One region of the Paenibacillus sp. FSL R5-0928 genome, then DNA from elsewhere that is predicted to be linked to it. Evidence: riboswitches for the same ligand, from Rfam matches in the RefSeq annotation. Region 1 holds a riboswitch; each other region holds the start of a gene.

Region 1 (7,130 bases):
CACCTCCATTTTGTATATGTAGTAATTTGAAAATTAAGATTGATACGTTACTATATTTGATCGGTTTCGATAAAAATAATAATATTTCAGCAAATCTTTAGACGGGCTTCATACTTATTTAAGCTAAGAGGATTATAGTAATCACATAACCCCCTTATAAAATAGATCTAGACCCTGCCGAAAGTGGTGGGGTCACTTTTTTGCACAGAGTGCATTTATAAATATGGATTTCTCCTTAAATCTACACAAAGAAGCGCCGCCCCTTTTGGAGACGTCGCTTCTTTATAGTAGATTCTATTCTTTTTGCTCAATTCTTGATTTTGGTGATTTTTTTGGCGGTAACTTGTGCAGGGAATGAATCATCACTTACTTCAAAAAATACTTTAATCTCATCGCCTTTTTTATATTTAGAAGGTGCAACTTTATTTACCCAAATGGCTTGAGAGTACTCATTAGATTCGAGCACCTCCTTGTATTCCTTGTTCAAGTCTTCTTCTTTTAATTCGGAAATTACTAAAATTCTTTTATTTTCTACATCTATTGTATGTACAATTCCTTTCAAAACTTCATCATTCTTACTACAGGCGGTGACTAATAACAAAAAAACAAAAATAAGAGTCCATTTAATAGTAGTACGTGGTTTTTGAATCATGGACCTTCCCCTCTAGTGGTTACGACATTAGTTTAAAATCGGTTGCACAGGCATAGCATTTAGTACATTACCAATATAAGAATAAACAGCAGCATATCCATTATGACGACCTTTATTGATTCCCCTCGCACGCGGCAGTAACAATGTATCCTGAAATGCTTCCTGATGGTTTAGCCAAAAAACCACCATGATTAAACTAATTCGTACTTATAGTCATGTGCAAATTCTTTGAATGTAATGGGTCTTTTACCAAGTAATATTTGTAAATCGGGCGTGATTTTTTTGGCTAATCCAATTTTTGCAGTGAAGTAAATTCCAATCATAACAGTCACAAATTCTTTTTGAATTCCTTTTGTTAACATTTTATCTCTAAACTGAAGAACTGATGGATTAACATATTTGATTGTTTCTCCTAGCTCTTCAGATAAAATTTCAGCTACTTCATAGTAATCTAGCGCTTCAGTTCCCGTTAACGAGTAACCTTTATTTTCATGACCATTCTCAGTTAGGATTCTAGCTGTTACAGTACCGATATCACGAACATCGATAAAGCTAGTCTTGCCTTTTCCTGCGGGTACATAGATCTCCTTTTCTTTACGAAGCTCTTCCCCATGTTGAGAAATTAAGTTTTGCATGAAGAAACTTGGGCGTAAAAAAGTATATGGAATTCCTGATTTTTTAATGATTTTTTCAATTTTATGGTGTGGAACAATTGGGTTTTTCTCTACGCCCAATAGAGATAGAAACACAATGTGTTCAACTCCGACTTCCTTTGCGATATCTATGAGGGGTTGGAAATATTTTTTTGCGTCAGCTATATGAGGAGGGCGCAGTAAAAATAATTTTTTCACTCCTGTTAACGCTGGACGAAAAGAATCAGCATTTTCAAAATCAAAATAAACATACTCACTGTCTTTTCGATGGGAGGCAATTTTAAAAGGTGTTTCACTTTTCCTTAGTTCGTTAACCACTTCACGTCCTACATTACCGGTTGCCCCTGTGATTAGAATCATAAGTCTCACTTCCCTAACTAATATTTAAATAGATCGTTTTAAGCACGTTCATAAACGTGGACATTTCTTGTTCAGAAATATTTTTAAGTGCGTTATCCATGATTTCGTCACTAAGAACTTCTATTTGACTCTTAATTATCATTCCCGAATCTGTAATGAATACAAGATTTGATCGTTTATCATTTGGATTATCTCTAATGTCCAGAAGTCCTTTTGCTTTAAGTCGCTCGAGTATACCCGTTATTGTAGGGCGATCCGAGTAAGTTCGCTCTGCAATCATAGCTGGAGTTGTTCCTTCTAAATGAATAGATATATCTTTTAATACTGCCCATTGAGGAGCTGTTACATTATAAAGTAAAAGTTTTTTTGTTAAGCTTTTTTTCATTTCAAGACTTACTCTTATTAATAACTGTCCTGGGTTGTCCATAAATTAATTCCCCTCTTTAAATAGTTTGCACACTAACTACTTGATTAGTATACAAACTATATTCTCCTTTATCAATTTTAATTGTTTTATTTGTTTAAATTGTGGGGAGTTACAGGTGAATGTCAATAATATTGATATTTAGAACTTTTGTTTGTATATAATAAAAATGAATGTTCTTAGTTTAGAGGCGATCATTGATGGAAATGAGTATCGACCAAACGGTTGGGATTATTTATCAGATCAAGGCGAGCAAGATTACACAACGCGAGATCGAGGCCCGTGGTATTCGTGACAAGCGTCCAACATAAACAAAGGGGATAGATATCATGCGGTGTATAACAATACGGCAGCCTTGGGCGATCTTAATTGCTCTTGGTGAAAAAGAGTTTGAAACTCGTTCATGGAGAACAGCCTACCGCGGCGAGTTAGGCATTCATGCCGGAATGAGGATTGACAAAAAGATTTGTGAACAGGAACCGTACAAATCAGTATTGGCGAAACATGGCTATACAGCAAATAATTTGCCGACAGGAGCTATTATTGCTACAGGTCAGCTCGCGGGATGTTATGTGGTTACTCCAGAGGTGGATTTAAGGGAATGGATCAATGGGAACGAATATGATTTTGGCGACTATAGCGAAGGACGGTTTGCTTGGAAGCTTGAAGGGGTTCATCCATTAAGCCATCCAATTCCAGCTAAAGGTCGGCTAAGCTTGTGGGAGCACTCTAATCACTTCTGAACGGCGAATGATATTTTTAATGTAATTTTTATGTGCCTATCAGCTTTTTTTCAGGTTCGAGGTATATATTGAAGACACCAAACACCCCCCAGTGTTTTGTGGTATATCTCTCTCAGGTCTTGCCAACTCCCATGGTAAGGCCTATTTTTTTGTTCACTAATTGATGGGGGGGGAGTAGAGCGGCTTCTATACAGCTTTATTTAATTTGAAACTGTTCTTCGTAACTCTTAAAAGAGGAAATATCCAGCCCTAGGTATCTGCGCATATGGATGGCAGCCTGAGCCGCAACAATGTCATTCAACAGCAGCATTCGTTCGTGATAGCCACGACATATATACTTGGCTTCAATTCCCGTATTAAGTCTGTTTTGCTCATACACCTTGATTCCCCGTCTTCTCATTTCTGCACGAACATCCCTTAGATCTGTTGTAGCTACTGCAGCAGCTGTTCCAAGCACCTCCAGATAAGGGGCGGGTGTTCGTAAGTGTGTAGATAAAATGGCGGAGTCCCGTTCGAAAGCTGATAAAATCATCGGAAGCAATAAATAAGATTTCACCAGCATGTTGTCCCTGCTTTCTGCTCTATGCATGAATCTCATCACCTCTAATAGGAACGTATATTCGTATTCTAACCCGATATTCCAAAAATAATCAATGGTATTTCTAAACAGCTTATCCAATGTGATTAAATTCACAACTAAATAACGAAGAATAAATTATATTAAAATTGTAATAATAAAAATTAATGTATAGGACGCACATAAGGGAGAATTATGATGGAAAAAGAGGGCAGCCTCCAGCGTGGATTGTTTTTTGGTTTAATTCTGAGTGTTCCCTTATGGATATCCATATTGGGCTATATACAGTTACTTTAAAATTTAATGAAAAACCTTATGCGAAGCGCCTTTAGGCGCTTTTTTTGTATGGTAATAATGAGGGGGATCATCGAAAGGAATTGATTGACAATTGTGGGTGTGGGGCGCTAAACTGTTATTAATTCAAAAAGTATTAAAAGTCATAGACGGTTATTGGAGAGAATGCTTCGGCTACCAGTTCTGGACTTGCAGTGTAATACATATATATAGTCATGATAATAGCAAACCGTCTGAAAGGGCGGGACGCAAAGTCCAGGAGTCTAAAGTGTCTTAAAGGCACAATGACCGTCCGACTGCCATGAGAAGGGAATTCCACTTCTTTTTGGCGGTCTTTTTTGTTGTTAGGTCCTTTAGAGTTTCTGGTAATTATTCTGATTAATATAAATCATAGTTTTAGGAGGTGTGCCATTTGAAAAGAAGAATAAGACCGTTACTCTCGCTTGTATTAGCTGGGATTTTGACGGTAGGTAGTGGGCTTTCCTCATTAGGAGCTGGAGTTGCTGGAGCTAGTAGTTCTTCTACATTGGGAATTGCAGGGGTCTACAACGTGTTTATTCTAGGGGATATAACAACGGTTTCGGATACGGAAGGAAGGTTTGCTGCTGGAGGTAACGTTAACTTAACCAACTATAGTGTTGGAGATAGGTTGACCGCTGCTGAGGTTTCCTTGACTGACACACTTGTTGTTGGAGGGAATCTTACTTTCAACGGAGGTACTGTTTATGGGAATATCGTGCACGGGGGAGATTTTTCAGGGAATGTAACGCTCCTCAAGGGAGGTACAAAAAGACAGGGGAGTACGATTGACTTTTCAGCCGTAGGTCAGTCTTTGAAGGACAAATCAGCAGAACTTGCAGCATTGCCGGCGAATGGAACAACAGTGTACCAATATGGCAGTCTTACCCTGACAGGTACAGATCCTGCGGTCAATGTTTTTAATGTTCCAGGAGATAACGTCTCTAATACCTATGGAATTACAATAAATGTTCCTTCAGGATCTACAGCAATTATTAATATTGATGGTTCTAACGTAAAAATGAAAAACTTCGGATTTCTACCTAATAACGTGTTGAATAGCAAGAAAATTTTGCTTAACTTTAGCCAAGCTGCGTATCTGGATATGGCAGGCATAGGTGTAATGGGAAGCATACTTGCCCCCTATGCTCATGTTGATTTTATTAATGGTCAGATTAACGGTACTTTAGTGGCGGCTTCACTCAAAGGGACTGGTGGTGGTGAATTTCACCACTATCCATACGATGGTGATGAACCTGGACCAACGCCGACACCAACGCCAACAGTGACACCAACGCCAACGCCAACAGTGACGCCAACGCCAACGCCGACAGTGACACCAACGCCAACGCCGACAGTGACACCAACGCCAACGCCGACAGTGACGCCAACGCCGACAGTGACACCAACGCCAACGCCGACAGTGACACCAACGCCAACGCCAACAGTGACACCAACGCCAACGCCGACAGTGGCACCAACACCAACGCCGACAGTGACGCCAACACCAACACCATGTCCGACACCAACGCCGACAGTGACACCGACACCAACGCCTACGCCAACACCAACAGTGACGCCGACACCGACGCCAACACCGACGCCGACAGTGACACCAACGCCGACGCCAACGCCAACAGTGACACCAACGCCAACAGTGACACCAACGCCGACGCCAACACCGACGCCGACAGTGACACCAACGCCGACGCCAACGCCAACAGTGACACCAACGCCGACGCCAACACCGACGCCAACAGTGACATCAACGCCGACGCCAACGCCGACGCCAACAGTGACACCAACGCCGACGCCAACAGTGACACCAACGCCGACGCCAACGCCAACAGTGACACCAACGCCGACGCCAACGCCAACACCAACGCCGACGCCAACAGTGACGCCGACACCAACGCCAACGCCAGAAGCAACACCGACACCGACGGTAACACCAGAAGCAACACCGACACCGACGGTAACGCCTGAAGCAACACCGACACCGACAGTAACACCAGAAGCAACACCGACACCGACGCTAACGCCAGAGGTAACACCGACACCGACGGTAACGCCAGAGGTATCACCAACACCAACGGTAACGCCTGAGGCAACACCAACGTCGACACCAGAGACTTCGGTGTTCCCGACACCAACGCCATCATCCGTAATTGGCACTATAGTTCTTGCAGAAGATCCTGTGCCGCTTGGGCCTGTAGCTTCGCCGACACCAGCGCCAGTACCAACACCGTCGAATAGCACAGAAGTACTTGTTGATGATGATGAGATCCCATTAGGTCCGGTACCGGCAGTGACACCAACGCCAACACCAACACCTGATGAAATCATCGTAGTGGACGATACGATCCCATTAGGTAAGCCACCTGTGAAGGAATTGCCAAAAACGGGTGAATCAAGTCCTGCACCTTACTATGTAGCAGGTTTAGGTTTTGCACTTATCGGATTATTAATGAGAACCAAGTTCTCCAAAAAGAATAAATAATAAACGGTAGAGCAACATAGAGTCGCTTTCGGGGGGTGTCCCGATGGCGGCTCTATTTGTATGTCATGATTGCGATAGTTTGGTGCATTCTAAGTAGATGGTATACTCTTGTTGCAAAAGAAATGAAGAGGGGATGGCGAAGGCGAATTGATATGGTTCATTATTAGCGCTGTAATCATCATAGGGATTCTAATCTATGTGGGATTTTTCTTCTATGGTATTGCTATTAAACGAGCGCCAAAGGTATTTCTAAGTAATAATCCTAATCTGAAGGCTGATCCTCCGGTTGCCGGAGCTTCTTGGGGGGAGGGGAAGGATTGGGTCTCTCGCCAGAGCTTCGAGAATATTGAGATCGTATCTGCAGATGGACTTAAACTAAGAGGTTTCTTACTCCAATCTAATCGTGCTGCGGGACGCACAGCCATTCTAGCCCACGGTTATTCAGGTAAAGCAAAGGATATGGGGGCGTACGCCAAAATCTACTACGAGAACTTAGGCTTTAACATCCTAATTCCCGATGCAAGGGGGCATGGAGATAGCGCAGGGGATTACATTGGTTTTGGTTGGCCGGAACGAAAAGATTATTTGCAATGGATTGAATACATGATTAAAAAGACTAGGTCTAGTGCTCAAATTGTGCTTCACGGTGTTTCTATGGGCGGTGCTACAGTGCTAATGACCTCAGGGGAAGATCTTCCGCCGCAGGTAAAAGCTATTGTTGCGGACTGCGCTTATACCTCAGTAAAAGCACAATTATCTTACCAACTACGGCGCATGTATCGTTTGCCAAGTTTCCCTTTCGTTCAAAGTGCAAGTCTAATCACCCGCTTGAAGGCGGGGTATGGTTTTGGTGAAGCCTCTGCATTAAAACAAGTGCGGAAAGCGAAGGTTCCGATTCTTTTTATTCAC
Region 2 (7,130 bases), 2.8 Mb from region 1:
GAAGCTGTTTGGGAAGATCTTAAAGTAAAGATCACTTACCCACGGAATGACGAGACGAAGGAACGTTTTATTGAACCTCTTGGGTTAGTCGCAAAACGTGGAGTTTGGTATGTAGTGGCACGAACCGAGGGTGAAATGCGGACTTTTCGCGTGTCAAGATTAATACAAGCTGAAGCAACTAATGAATCATTTGTCAGACCTGAGACTTTTGATTTAAAAAGCTACTGGGAACAGTCGACTTTAGCTTTTAAAGCAGCTCTGCCAAAATATGTAGTGAAATTAAAGGTGAATGAGTCTATTCTTAAAGAATTACAACGTGAAAGATATGTAACTATAACTTTAGTAGAACCCTCTGCTAATACTGGGTGGATGAACGTAGAGGCCGAGTTTAATACTATAGAATCTGCCTGTCGTATCGTACTCTCTTTTTCTCCTTCAGTTATTGTTTTAGCTCCTACCGAACTAGTAGGGATGGTAAAGTCTGCTATTAAAACAATTTCCACAATATATGAGGAATTTTGACATGAATTCTAAATATCTACTACTTAAAGAAGATTTATGACACTTCTCTATAGACCAATGACCTATAAATCCCCTATAATAACACCATTACATAAAATTTAATAAGGGGGACATTTTACCAATGAGCTGGATGCACAAACTTCCGTTAAAACAAAGAATTGTTGCCGGATGTTACCTCGTTGCCGCACTGTTTGCTATTCCTGTCTTAGTTACGTTAATGATTCTAGGTCAATTTCTCGTAGGAATTATACTAGTAGTTGTTCTTGCAGGTCTGACTTTACCTGTTGCTCGCTTCGTGGAGAGAACGCTTACATCATCTTTTGATGATATTGCTAATGTATCTCACAGTATTTCGAAGGGGGATTTCACTAGCAGAGCGGACGAAAATGGTTCAATGGGTGACGTAAGCCGCTCCTTTAACACAATGATTGATAAGCTCAAGAAGATTCTGACCGATGCATCGCAGATCACCCGTCAAGTAATGGATGCAAGCCGCGGAATCGAAGATAAGAACCAGAACCTGAAAATTGTTATGGCACAAGTAGCCTCTTCTTCTACCGAGCTCGCTCTTGGTGCAAATGAAATATCTACGGATATCGCTGATATGACAGAATCCATTAAAGACATTGAGACCAAAGTATCCAATTATACGAACTCCACCAAAGAAATGAACAGACGTTCAATACATACCTTAGAACTTGTTGAGCAAGGGCGCCAATCCGTAGATACACAGGCTGAAGGCATGCGTAAAAACATAGAGGCTACACAAAAAGTGGCTGATACTATTGAAGCTCTCTCACAAAATGCCCGCGGGATTACGATGATCACCAAGACCATCACAGAGATCGCTGAGCAGACCAACCTGCTGTCACTCAATGCCTCCATCGAAGCTGCTCGTGCCGGAGAGCATGGTCGGGGTTTTGCCGTTGTCGCTCAAGAGGTTCGCAAGCTTGCTGAGGAATCTACGGCTTCCACAAAAGAAGTATTCGGTTTGGTCCGCAGCATTGAGTCAGATATTAAACAAGCCATCGATAATATCGCCATCAATGAAGAGGTTGTGCAGGTTCAGAATGAAATGATCACTCAATCTGCCCATATTTTCGCACAAATTGTACAAAGCGTGCAGTACATTACCGAGCAAATCTCTTCATTCTCTGCGGAGAGTGATCTTATGCTAGAAAGTGCCTTGAAAATTTCCAGTGCAATTGAGAATATCTCAGCAATCACCGAAGAAACCGCTGCAGGCACTGAAGAGGTATCGGCGGCTATGAATGAACAGATTAATGCCCTGCAGTCTGTTGCAGAAGAAACGGAAAAAATGACCCAGGCCGTATTTAATCTGCAAAAAACCATTCATATCTTTAAATTCTAGTTCAAAACTATCAACTGCCACCTAAGCTGAGTCTTAGGTGGCAGTTTTTTTCGCGAGGCAAAACTTCATCTCTTGGACAAGACTTTCGTCAAATTTCGAGTTTTTTTAGCGGATTATGTTGACAAAAATTAATGAGGAATATATTGTAAAGGAAAATTATTCTTATCAACTATAAATTAATATTGGCAAAATCCTCGAAAGAGGATGACGCAAAACCATGGATCTACAGCCTCATTTTTTCGTTTGAGGCCATGATTGCCAGGTTGCAGAGGAACCAGGACGGCTGAACTATTGTTCAGTCTTAGCGGCGCCTTATGCCACCAACCTGTGCTTACTATAGAGCACAGGTTTTTACTTTTTGAGTATATTGATCTATCGTATCTATTCGGTAGATTAATAACTAATATATATCAAAAAACTTGTGAGGTGTTTCTTTTGAAGACAGTCGCAGATTACATGGCGGAAGCACTACGTAACCTAGGAGTCACCCATTCTTTTGGGATCATTGGCAAATCCATTTGTCCAATAGTTCTAAAGATGGTGGATTACGGTATTGAATTTATTCCCGGCAGACATGAAGCAAGCTCCGGATTCGAAGCAGCAGGGTATGCGCTGAAAACAGGTAACCTAGGCGTAGCATTTGGTACTTCGGGTCCTGGGGGAACTAACCTGCTTACAGCAGCAGCACATGCGAAAGCTAACAACCTACCTGTCCTGTTTATTACTGGCCACCAATCCATTACAGAGCTTGGAATTCCTCAATGTCAGGACTCCACCTCTTTTCTGGCTGATTTAGCTGATATGTTCAGACCTGCCACCTTGTTCAGTAAATTGGTTGAACGTGGGGATCACTTTGGTACTATTTTTAATCATGCGATTTCTGTGGCCCTCACCAAACGGGGTCCTGTTCATCTTTGTATTCCTTTTGATGTACAAACTGAAGTATTGGAAGAATGCAATATTGTAATCCCTGAAAGAGAGTCTCTAATTAGTCAAGCTAATATCGATAGAGTCATCGATGCTATTCAAGCTGCTAAGAATCCTTTGATTATTGCGGGTAAAGGAATTAACCGCTCCGGAGCACATAAAGAGCTTGTTCAACTCGCAGAAACTTTTAATATTCCTGTAGTAACATCTCCTGGTGGAAAAGGGGCTATAGTCTGGGATCACCCACTCTATCATGGTCCTATTGGCGTTGGCGGTTCGACCCACGGGGATGATTTATTGAATAAAAGCGATCTGTTTATAGTGCTTGGATCACGTTTAAGTGATATGACCATCTGTAATCTTAAACGGGAGAATCATCCAGCAACTTTAATTCAATTTGATATTGATCCAACCTTTGTCGGAAAAATCCTATTGTCCAAAACGATACCGGTCACTGGGGACCTGCGCGATAATTTGGTGCACTGCCTAAATCATATTGACCCAAGCACAATCACCAAACGTGAGGCTTTGGCCGATGCTGATTATTCAGAAGAGCTTCCAACCCTCAAGAATCTTTCACTGGCTTCAGTAATGAGCACTTTAAGTGATTTGATCCCTTATAATAATTCAATTTTCGTTGATGATGGAAGCCATGGATTCCACGCTGCAAAATGGTACAAGGTTAAGAAACCGGGCAGCTTTGTTTTTGATGCTTATTTTGCTTGCATGGGTAATTCGATCGGTATGGCTATTGGTGCAAAAGTTGCAGCTCCTGAAGAAACTGTCCTCTGCATTACAGGTGATGGTTGTTTCATGATGCTCGGCGCTGAGATTAACACCGCTGTCTGCAAAGATATCCCTGTCATCTTTATCGTGGTCAATAATAAGCAACTAGATATGGCTCTTAAGGGTATGGAGAAAACCACAGGTCGTATCGATGGAACTCTATATGAAGTACCAATGGACGCCGTGAAATTCGCTGAATCTCTGGGTGCTAAAGGCTACAAATGTGAGACTGCGGATGAATTCACAGCTGCAATTAAAGATGCGGTAGCTCTAAACCATGTTGCCGTTATTGAACTACTAACAGACCGTGATGAAGTCCCTCCGACTGCACACCGTACTTTGAACCTAAACTAGGAGGCTAACCATGAAGGAAAATATCAACAGTGGTCTCAACCACTTCACGAATCTATCAGGAGACTATGGCGCAAAAGCACTAGCTCCAATTAAAGACCACTTCCCTGACTTGGCTGAATTTATTATGGGGAATGCCTATGGCGATATTTTTCAACGTAATACTATAGCCCCTGACTGGAAGGAAATTGCAGTCATTTCATCTTTAATTTCAATGGGTCAATTCGAACAGCTGGGTGTTCATTATGTTATGGCCCTTCGTGTTGGAGTTACCGTAGAACAGCTTAAAGGCATTCTATTACACTTAGTACCCGTTATAGGGGCACCTAGAATCATCACAGCTTTTAATATCCTGCTTGCAACCATAGAAGAAATCCAATAACCCAACAGTTCGACAACAATATACAAAATTCGACTTTATTATTGCATGCACTTGAAAAATATGCCTATAATAGAGTCGGAATATCCCAATACTTGCTGTATAGTGTCGAATTTTGACTTTTATAAAACAGCTAAGTGGATATATAAAGGGCTGGATATTGCAGTCGAACTGTTTTGGACAAATTCAATCTATGGGAGAGATTTAGGCATGGGAAGTTTCGTTTTGAAGACAGACACTGCAAACAAGGTTATTAACATTGAGTTGGATGGAACATTTTCTGAAGAAGATGGTCTAAAATCTATTCAAGCTTATCAACAAACTATCAATCCAATTACTCCAGCTGACTATGAACTAAAAATCGACTGCAGAAAGCTAAATGTAACTGCACCAGATGTGGTACCTCTTTTAGAAAGCTGCTTTGTAATGTTTAAGAATGATGGGTTTGTAAAAGTAAATCTAACGCTTGAAAATAACCCGATCCTCAAAATGCAGCTTTCCCGTCTTGGCCGTAAAGCTGGACTCGATAACATCGAGATCATTTCTGCGGTTACAGTCTAGATCTTTTAATCTTAATATGTAGGCCACATTTTACTGCTTTCCTGGAGGCGTATTATGACCGGAATTCGTATTAAAGGCATTGATATCTATCATCCCAGCAATATAGTTGGTAACGACTTTTTCATTAAGCATTTTGACGAAAAAGGCATTGATATTCGAGGTCTATTATCCGCATTAGGTCGTATTACACGGTATAGTATTAAGGATGCGGATGAGAATTCCCTTACGATGGCTTTTGAGGCTGCCCGGAATGTTCTGGAGAAAAGTGGTCTCATAGGTGCCGATATCGACCTTATTGCCTATGCAAGTCAAACTCCTGAGTATATCTTTCCTACCAACTCATTAATGATTCACCGTTTGATCAAAGGCGCATCCCCTACAATCTGCATTGACAGCAATGCTAATTGTGCGGGTATGACGGCTTCAGTGGAACAGGTTAGCCGTCAGATGCAAGCGAATCCTAGGATTAAACGAGCGTTGATAATCGGCTCCGATTATGTAACCCCTCATGCCGATAAGAATGATCCAGTCTACTACGCTAACTTCGGTGATGCAGCGGCGGCAGTCATTCTTGAACAAGCTGAGGATGTAGTCGGTTTCATTGACTCTATCTACCAAACGGATCCTTGTGTTTGCGATAAATCCAAGTTCCCGTGCGCAGGCCTGGCTAAACTGGGTAAACAAGGTGTAGCGGCTGGAGAGTTTAATGTGAAGTTTATTCCTTTTGATGATTCCATTTGCATAGATGCTGCTTCTGAGTCTATTCGTACTCTACTGTCTAACAACAATATCGCGCCTGAAGCCATTAAAGCAGCCTGCTTCTCACAGTTTTCATTGCCTAATATCTTAGAGATGTGTGAGAAAGTCGGTATTGATCGCAATGTAGCGGTATACATAGGGGATGAATTCGGATATACCTCTACCAGCAGCCCATTTATTGCTCTACATAAAGCTGTAACTACTGGAAAGATCGAACGTGGTGATAAAGTCCTGTTCTGGACAGTGGGCGCCGGTTGGCAAAATGTAGCATTTGTTATTGAATATTAGGAGCTATATAACAAAAAGCGGCAAGCTAGGGATTCACCTAAGCTTGCCGCTTTTTGTTATAAATATGAACGCAACATCAGGACTTACTTGCAAAGGTGAGCCCCTTTTCCGCGAGAGCACTCCGCAGTAGAACGATCGCCTTTGGCCCCAATCCATGTAGCTGCAGAAGCTCTGCCTCCGTAAGCTTGCTGAATTGTTGAAGCTGAACATATCCAGCCCCATGCAGGGCTCGAAGCGCCGGCTTAGATAGTCCGCCCGGCAGATCAGATTCGTTTCCGTTAACCATAGACATATACAGCCCCTTTATCACTGATATCCTTCATGCTTCTCCCAACCCATGGTACGCGCTACAGCGTCCTTCCAGGCGTTGTAACGACCTTCCCGCTCAGTAATACCCATCTCAGGCGAGAAGACCCTCTCAGCCTTGTTGAAGCTCTCTAGCTGGGCACGCGTCCAGACTCCGGACGTTAACCCGGCCAGAAGCGCTGCACCTAGCGCTGTTGTCTCCGCATATGTGGTTCTAGTAACCTCACTGCCCAGGATATCAGACTGGAACTGCATCAGCAAATCGTTACGCACAGCTCCGCCATCCACACGAAGGCCGGTCAATGGCATGCCTGCGTCTTTTTCCATAGCTCCTATTACATCTCTAGATTGAAAGGCTAAGGACTCCAATGTAGCTCGTACCAGATGTCCTGAGGTAGTGCCTCTAGTAAGACCAAATATGGCTCCACGGGCATACATATCCCAATAGGGTGCCCCCAGTCCGGTAAACGCAGGCACAACGATAACCCCTTCACTGTCCTCTACTTCCCGTGCTTTATCTTCTGAGCCTGATGGCTCCTCTATAAGACCAAGCCCCTCCTGCAGCCACTGAACGGCCGCTCCGGCCACGAACACACTGCCCTCGAGAGCATAATAGAGTTCATCTCCCATACCCCAAGCTACAGTGGTCAACAAGCCATGGCTGGAGGCTACAGCTTCTGTGCCTGTGTTCATTAGAATAAAGCAGCCTGTACCATAGGTGTTTTTGGCACTGCCGGGTTCTAGACAAGTATGTCCAAACAATGCAGCCTGTTGATCTCCAAGTACAGAGCGAATTGGAATATCCGCCCCAAACCACTGTTTGTCTGCTATTCCAAATTCGCCGCCAGACATTCTTACTTCTGGCAGAATGGTACGCGG
Region 3 (7,130 bases), 750 kb from region 1:
CCGCTTTATCTTCGTCTAATCTTTGTTTGTATGTGGTTAAGAAGGTTCTGAATTGTTCTGGATCCGTGGTCTTGGTCATAAAAGGAATCTTTTCTAAACCTTCGAAGCGGATCAGTGGCGCCTTCCCTTGCTCCTCTGCTGTATAGGGATTTACGATATAAACGGTGCCGCCCTTAGTTACATCATGAGCATAAGCACTAGTCGTTGTAATTTCAGGTACAGTTATAGTGTTCTTGCCCGCACGCAATTGTACGCCCCTAGCCCAACTATTCCAAGCTCCCTCTTGTTGAGAAAAGATCAAAGAAGGCAACTTATCACCCGAAGCAGCATCCACATAAACATTGATGGTCTCGCCAGGCATTGCCGCAAGTCCTGTAGGCTGGTTGTTCGTGCCGAAGCCTATTCTCAGGTTTTGCTGAGCATGTTTTTTCATATCTCCACGCTGCTCGGCCTCAATGATGGTGCCTTCGGTTTGAACTTCACCATTCACTAGCTTCTTAGCTAAATCCAAAGAATCTTTCAGGATTGGATAGAGCGGATGTACTTTTGCCGCTTCTTCTAATTCGTTGATTGCTTCGACGCTATTATAAGCAGGCACAACCGCACTCATCGTTCCATCTGTGAAAATACCATTTACAGCTTCGCTTACTTTATCTTCTGTATAAAATCTAAATTCAGCCGCAAAAGGTCTGTTAATATTAGCTTTTGTGAACTTAAATTTTAATCTTTTAAACTTCGTCGGTTCGAATTTAAATTCCAAAAAATCATTGGTACTAATCGCGGTTCCGCTAGATACCAGTTGGAAGGTCTCTCCTTTACTCGTCTCTGATGCATAGATTTCAAAAGCCTCTGGGAATCCTTTGCGATTATCTCTAGCCAAAAAAGCCACTCTGTCCAGCACTTCCGCTTGCGCTAGTTCAAACACGACTTCATTCGTGAAGCTTGCATCATTGTTTTTGTTCGTTTCCCAATGCGTAGTGGGCTGGTCATCCAGCATATATTCAGGCTTCGTACCTGGGTAGCTTCCACCGTTCACCGTTACTTTTGATACGTTTGCATTTGGCATTCTATAAGCTTGGCTATAGGCATTTTCATAGGCTGTACCATACCCTTTTAGCTTCGAAACCTTGGCTGCCGTTACCTCTACCTGATGGTTCTCCAAAAGGATCTTTGCATTATCTATCTCTTCTTTAAACTGCGTATACAGTGGATGTGCTTGTACTTCATTTTCTAAAGCTGTTAATTTCTCTGCCGTATCAAAGGCTGTACTAACTTGGCTCAAGGTATCATCTGTAAATAAATTTTTCATTTTAGTAGAGACACTATCCTCTTTATAAAAAGAAAACTCAGCCGCACTCGCCCAATCTTGGTTCGCTTTTTTGAAGACAAATTTAAGTCTCTTAAAAGCCGTAGGTGCGAACTGAATCTCCACTACATCACCGGTTGAGCCTGTATATTCTCCAGAAGACACGAGTGTGAAATCACCCGCATCGGTAGTGGAGCCATAGATATCAAATTCTTGAGCAAAACCTTTACCTCTAGCACCAGATTGCCTAGCGGCATAGACCATTCTATTTAATTCAGTGGACTCATTGAAAACAAACACAACCTCATTCGTAAACGTTGAACTATTCGGTTTGCCAGTCTCCCAATGCGTGCTCATATCCCCATCCATAGCCTTAGCTATAGGCGAGCCTGAGTAGTTGCCACCGTTATTTGTGATGGATTTAATATTTGCTGGATTCATTCTAAAAACCTCATTATAGGCATTTAGAACATCCTTGCCGTACAGCTCAAACGGAATAACCGAAGCGTTGCTTAATAAGTTGACCTTACTTTGCGCGACTGTTTTTGTTACATTTACCTTGCTTGCCTCACTTGCTAAAGCATAACCTGCCTCACTCGAAAAACTGGCCAACATGGCCGCCGATGTAGCGATCGCAATCATTTTCTTCATCTCTTCTTACCCCCAGATGTCATATGAATCTCTCCAGTGCCCAAAAATGGGCACAAAAAAAACTACCCCAAAAGAGTAGCTTGATTGCGTATAAAGTCGCCTAAAAATTAAGACTTAATTTTTATTAAACCTTAACAAGCATAAACGCCTTCGGCGTCCTTATAAGGACGGTAAGCGTTTAAGCGAGAAATATAAGATATTAAGTATAGGTGTATAACTTATACTTTCTTATATTTTAACAAAAAGCGTTACACACTCTTTGGCAGCTGGCTGACAATAGTTATGATAACCTTAGTCCCTATAGCTTTGCGTCCCTACATTTCCATAGGTTTGCCTATGAAGTTTCGAATACATTCAAAGAGTAACATAAGCCTAGATCTGATCGCATGATTAATTGGTATGAAATGAGTATAGGTAATTGCAATTAGTTTTTCTCATGTGATAGATATTATTTATCGACTATCCCGGAAGAGAATGGGATCCTTTAGGACTGGAGGTCTAATTAACTCCCCGATCCGAACAAACGCCGGAACCAATTCCACACATCGCCCGTGATGGGAATTAATCCGAAACCATGTTCGCCAACTGCGATTACACCATATGCCCATTGTCCGATAGCTATGGCACCCCCAGCGATCCTGCCTATCGCTATCGCACCAAACGCCGTATCCCCTATGGCGATGGCCCCCAACGCTTTTTCCGCGATTGCGATCGCTCCTACAGCCACTCCTGCAATCGCAATCGCTCCCACTGCGAAGCCAAGCCAGCTAAGTGCTATTGCTCCAATCGCTAACCACATTCCCAGTGATATTGCTCCTAAGGAAAGTACGCCCACGCTTATCGCACCTATGGAAATCAATCCGACAGCTACATCTCCAATAGCGATTAAACCAACAGCTGTCTTTACACGGGGTTTACTTCCATGACCATACTTTTGACCTGAGTATCGCCCTAAATTACTACGAATACTGATGACCGGAAATGAGGGAGAAGGCCATTGATAATCAATTTCTCGTCCATCAAAGCCCCTAGAATCCGCCCAGCGCGTTACAAATTGATGCCATTTCATATCCATCCCGTCCCCCTTTTCAAATTACCTAAATTATACAACCCCGGGGGTTGGCTGTACTCAGACTCTGACCTGAAATTCATCTCATCCTCTGGACCGATATATACTCATTAGGATTACTGTTTGGGAATAGGATCAGGCTTTCCAAATAAATATCCCTGAAACAACTGATAACCACTCTGCTTAAGCCATTCAAAGTCCTCTCTAAACTCCACACCTTCTGCTAAAGGAACAGATTGGATTTCTAAAGCCTTTTCTAAAAATTGTTTAGCTATTTTCTGTTTGTTCGGATCACTGGACACGCCTTGAACATATTTCATATCTAACTTCATGTAATGAGGTTTAAGCTCCAATAACATCTCGATCGTGCTGAAGCCCTCACCAACATCATCTAAAGCGTATTCAAATCCCCGATCCTTGTAATATGTCAAAATAGCTTTCAAATGAGCGAGATCATCCACTTTCTCCGTCTCAACAACTTCAAAGACAAAAAGAGAGGGGTCGACGCCTAATTGATTGGCCAGTTCAACGGTTGATCTTAAGCAGAACTCTGGAGCGTAAATTGATGTAGGGATAAAATTAATAAACGTTTTTTTATTTAAGGGTGCAGCATATTTTACAGCCGTCATTCTACATAACCTGTCTAAAGCATATAAACGCCCACGATTCCGTGCCGCCGCAAAAATCTCATTAGGATAGATAAGGGATCCGTCTTCTTTTTTAAATCTGGATAGGAGCTCGTATGCAAAAATCTCTTCCCTTACGTTCACAATCGGTTGGAAGTAGCAAGTAACAAGACCCTTAGTGATAACCTCATCAATCCACTCCATATCAAGTACATTGGGTAATTCGGATAGAGGTCTCCATGTTTGGTCATCTATACGAAATTCAATTTTCCCGGACTCCATATGATCGTTACAGAAATCCAGAAGATCTCGCGCTTCAGCTTCCTTAATCGTAATCACATTTTCTTCTACCTTATGTATCGTATTCCTTCTACTCAAGTGATGAATAACCTCAGGTAAAACCCTAAGATTAAGCTCACCATGAGCCTTGATTTGAAAATTCAGCTCTCTTACTACACAATGATTACAAGCCATATTCATAACCCCTTTAATAATGGATTCTTTGAAAAAGATCCCGGAACGGCTCTTCTCAATCGAAATCCGTATACTCCAGTAAATATGTCGCGTCTAACACGGTGATCTGCTGATGTTGAATCTCAATAATCTTTTGCTCTTGCAGATCTTTAAGCACAAGGGTAGCCGTCTCCCTTAACGTTCCGATCATATCCGCGAACTGCTGATGGGTCAATCGAAGATCAATCCGCTGTTTGCCTTGCTCCTCTACTCCAAATCTTTGGTATAGTCTTCTCAGCGTAAATATCGCACGCGCTCTCGCATCATGAAATTTCATTTCATGTAATAACCGATTCGATAAAAATAAACGGTCCATTTGCAGCAGCATCAATTGCTCCTTAATCAACGGGTAATCGGCAAGCATCTGCTTAAAAAGCTCATGTTTAATCTCAAATAATACAGTATCATTCATAGCCACCGCAGACAGCACTCTTATATTGGAGGGATGGATCACTTCCAGATCGCCAAAGAAATCGCCTTTTCCAAAAAGATCTACGGTATGCTCTTTCCCTTTCGTAGTAGCGTACACCCTTATAATCCCCGAATAGATAATGTAGGCATAATCCCCCGGATCTGATTCTGCAAACACCAGGGTCCCCTTAGAATATGCCTTATAAGTGAATAATCCTGAGACCGCCTCGATCTTCTCCGAGGGTAAACCTTGAAAAAAGCGAGTGCCAGTCCAAAAAAAAGCTTCCATCTCATTATTCCTTTCTAACACATTCCATAGTTTTGTATGCCAACATACTGATAATAAATCATCATCCTGTTATATTCTATCGTAACGTTGTCACATAGGCTTGATGCCAATACAAATTACAAAGGAGATCCATTCATGAAATATAATTTTGACGGAAAAGGACTTATTGAAACGCCAGATGTCGTGTTTGAGAGCAATCCGCTACTAGAACTGAGCATGTACAACAATCATATTAAAGAGATTCCCGATCAGCTCTTCCTTCATGACGAATTAGAGGCACTTAATTATGCGGGCAATGAAATCGAACAGTTATCCGAGAACATCGGTCGCTTAGTTCACCTAAGAATGCTGGATTTAGGCCATAATCGGCTGAAGGTGTTGCCGGAGAGCATTGGCGGATTGCAGGGGTTGGATTCTTTTCTATACCTAAGCAATAATCAGTTCGAACAGCTGCCGGAGCAGCTCTGTATTCTCCAGAAACTTAAGTATCTGAACGTAACAGATAATCATCTCAAGCAATTGCCTGCCCGTATAGGCGAAATGAGCAGTCTGATTGAATTGCGGCTTTATTATAATCAGCTAGAATGTTTACCTGATTCGATCACACAAATAAAAGGGCTAAGAGAGATCCATCTCTATGGTAATCAACTGGTCATGTTACCAGAACATTTGGGTGCTATAGAAGAACTTCGGATACTTGATTTAAGTGATAATCGAATCACTAAGCTGCCTTCATCTATCGGTAATTTAAGCAAGTTAAGAAGACTGAACCTTAGAAAAAATAAACTTAATCAGCTTCCTGAGGAAATAGGTCAATTAAGCAGCCTTGTTGAGCTTGATTTAAGAGATAATCATCTGCAAGAAATCCCGGATTCGATTCTACAACTTGGACGATTAGAGAAACTGGATTTAAGATGGAATCACAGCTTAAGAAGAAAAGAATTATTAGAGCAATTAGAGCAAAGAGGATGTATCGTTTATAAATAACAAAAAAGCCTCCGATTAAAGAAGCCTTTCACTCAAATCCATAATATGCGTAACGCGATTTCTCCCCTGTTCTTTCGAAGCGTAAAGCGCATGGTCAGCTTTTTCCAGAAGAGTGATGTCTGTATCGGTTGCTTCAAAAGTAGCTATGCCGACGCTTACCGTAACCCTGCCAATCTCCCAAGTGGAGCTGGCAATGAATTGCCGCAAATTGTCCGCTATAGCCTTGGCATCCGATGAATCTATATTAGGCAGCAGAAGGATAAACTCCTCACCACCATACCTAGCTACGATATCTTCTTTACGAGATTGGGATTTCAGGATACTCGCCAATTTCTCCAGGACATAATCACCCATCTGATGACCGTAGGTATCATTCACATTTTTAAAGTGATCAATATCTAAAATACATAATGAAAAAGGCGCCTGATCACGGTGATACGCTGCAATCTGCTCTTCCAGCTTTTCTTGCAGGAACCTTCTATTCTTTAATCCAGTAAGCTTGTCTGTAGTAGATAGCTCTACTAAAACGGCATTCATCTCCAGCAATTCAGCTTGCTTTTGCTCGATTTCCAGGTGGATTTGTTTGAGCTTTGCCAGCGCCTGATCTTTTTCCCAATAGGCCTCTTCTATTTGCTTCTTCGCAGATCGTAACTCTAGCTCATAATCAATACGTTTGCCCATCTGTACGAGAATACAATCAATGACCTCTACACCTTCACACTCGAGGCGTCTACCATTTAACAAGTAAGGGACGGCTTGTCCCTTGCTGTCCTTCAAATTGATAAATAGCTCTTCTACATGTCCATTCAGATTGATAAAAGGATAGAAGTATGAATGAAAAATAAGCTTGTTTGCCGTAGACATGATAGATTCAAAATGTTTATTTACCAAATCAACCTGCTGATATCCCATCCCATCCAAAAAGGTTTGATTCACATTGAGGATCATTCCTTCATGGGTAATGGAAACATATCCGCACGGCGCATATTTTAACCGGTCATCCATTGTCTAAATATCCTTTCAACACCATAATCTTCTCCATCTCACCTAAGATACTCATTAATCAAAGTAATGGTCTCCTGTGGATGGCTAATATGCGGATAATGGCCCTTGGCCTCCATTAACCGGAACGTACTATTATTCAAGTGTCTATGTAAATATTCTCCTACTTCTATAGGAACGATACTATCATCCGAGCATTGCAATATGAGTGTAGGCACTGTCGCTTTAGGCAGATCTTCTCTATGATCCGAAAAAAATGTAACTTCCGCAAATTCT

The links. Region 1 has a riboswitch for cyclic di-GMP ahead of MKZ16_RS02425 (choice-of-anchor A family protein). Riboswitches for the same ligand answer to the same signal wherever they lie in the genome.
Region 2: linked by a shared signal. The riboswitch ahead of MKZ16_RS22135 (thiamine pyrophosphate-binding protein) and the one ahead of MKZ16_RS02425 (choice-of-anchor A family protein) in region 1 are both predicted to bind cyclic di-GMP.
Region 3: linked by a shared signal. The riboswitch ahead of MKZ16_RS31640 (NPCBM/NEW2 domain-containing protein) and the one ahead of MKZ16_RS02425 (choice-of-anchor A family protein) in region 1 are both predicted to bind cyclic di-GMP.

The regions. Positions count from the first base shown of each region.
Region 1 covers NZ_CP150225.1:544,708-551,837, forward strand. Annotated here, with positions in the region: gene MKZ16_RS02400 (DUF3221 domain-containing protein) at 308-652, opposite strand; gene MKZ16_RS02405 (SDR family oxidoreductase) at 844-1,665, opposite strand; gene MKZ16_RS02410 (MarR family transcriptional regulator) at 1,679-2,092, opposite strand; gene MKZ16_RS02415 (ASCH domain-containing protein) at 2,419-2,832, shown strand; gene MKZ16_RS02420 (hypothetical protein) at 3,029-3,421, opposite strand; cyclic di-GMP riboswitch class I at 3,917-4,007, shown strand; gene MKZ16_RS02425 (choice-of-anchor A family protein) at 4,116-6,221, shown strand; gene MKZ16_RS02430 (alpha/beta hydrolase) at 6,369-7,130, shown strand, end outside.
Region 2 covers NZ_CP150225.1:4,885,999-4,893,128, forward strand. Annotated here, with positions in the region: gene MKZ16_RS22125 (YafY family protein) at 1-522, shown strand, start outside; gene MKZ16_RS22130 (HAMP domain-containing methyl-accepting chemotaxis protein) at 644-1,894, shown strand; cyclic di-GMP riboswitch class I at 2,069-2,165, shown strand; gene MKZ16_RS22135 (thiamine pyrophosphate-binding protein) at 2,321-3,961, shown strand; gene MKZ16_RS22140 (carboxymuconolactone decarboxylase family protein) at 3,972-4,340, shown strand; gene MKZ16_RS22145 (hypothetical protein) at 4,548-4,898, shown strand; gene MKZ16_RS22150 (ketoacyl-ACP synthase III) at 4,953-5,945, shown strand; gene MKZ16_RS22155 (DNA-binding protein) at 6,022-6,237, opposite strand; gene glpK (glycerol kinase GlpK) at 6,252-7,130, opposite strand, start outside.
Region 3 covers NZ_CP150225.1:6,985,334-6,992,463, forward strand. Annotated here, with positions in the region: gene MKZ16_RS31640 (NPCBM/NEW2 domain-containing protein) at 1-1,957, opposite strand, end outside; cyclic di-GMP riboswitch class I at 2,216-2,302, opposite strand; gene MKZ16_RS31645 (hypothetical protein) at 2,460-3,026, opposite strand; gene MKZ16_RS31650 (EAL domain-containing protein) at 3,143-4,126, opposite strand; gene MKZ16_RS31655 (Crp/Fnr family transcriptional regulator) at 4,182-4,865, opposite strand; gene MKZ16_RS31660 (leucine-rich repeat domain-containing protein) at 5,001-5,852, shown strand; gene MKZ16_RS31665 (sensor domain-containing diguanylate cyclase) at 5,868-6,857, opposite strand; gene MKZ16_RS31670 (alpha/beta hydrolase) at 6,896-7,130, opposite strand, start outside.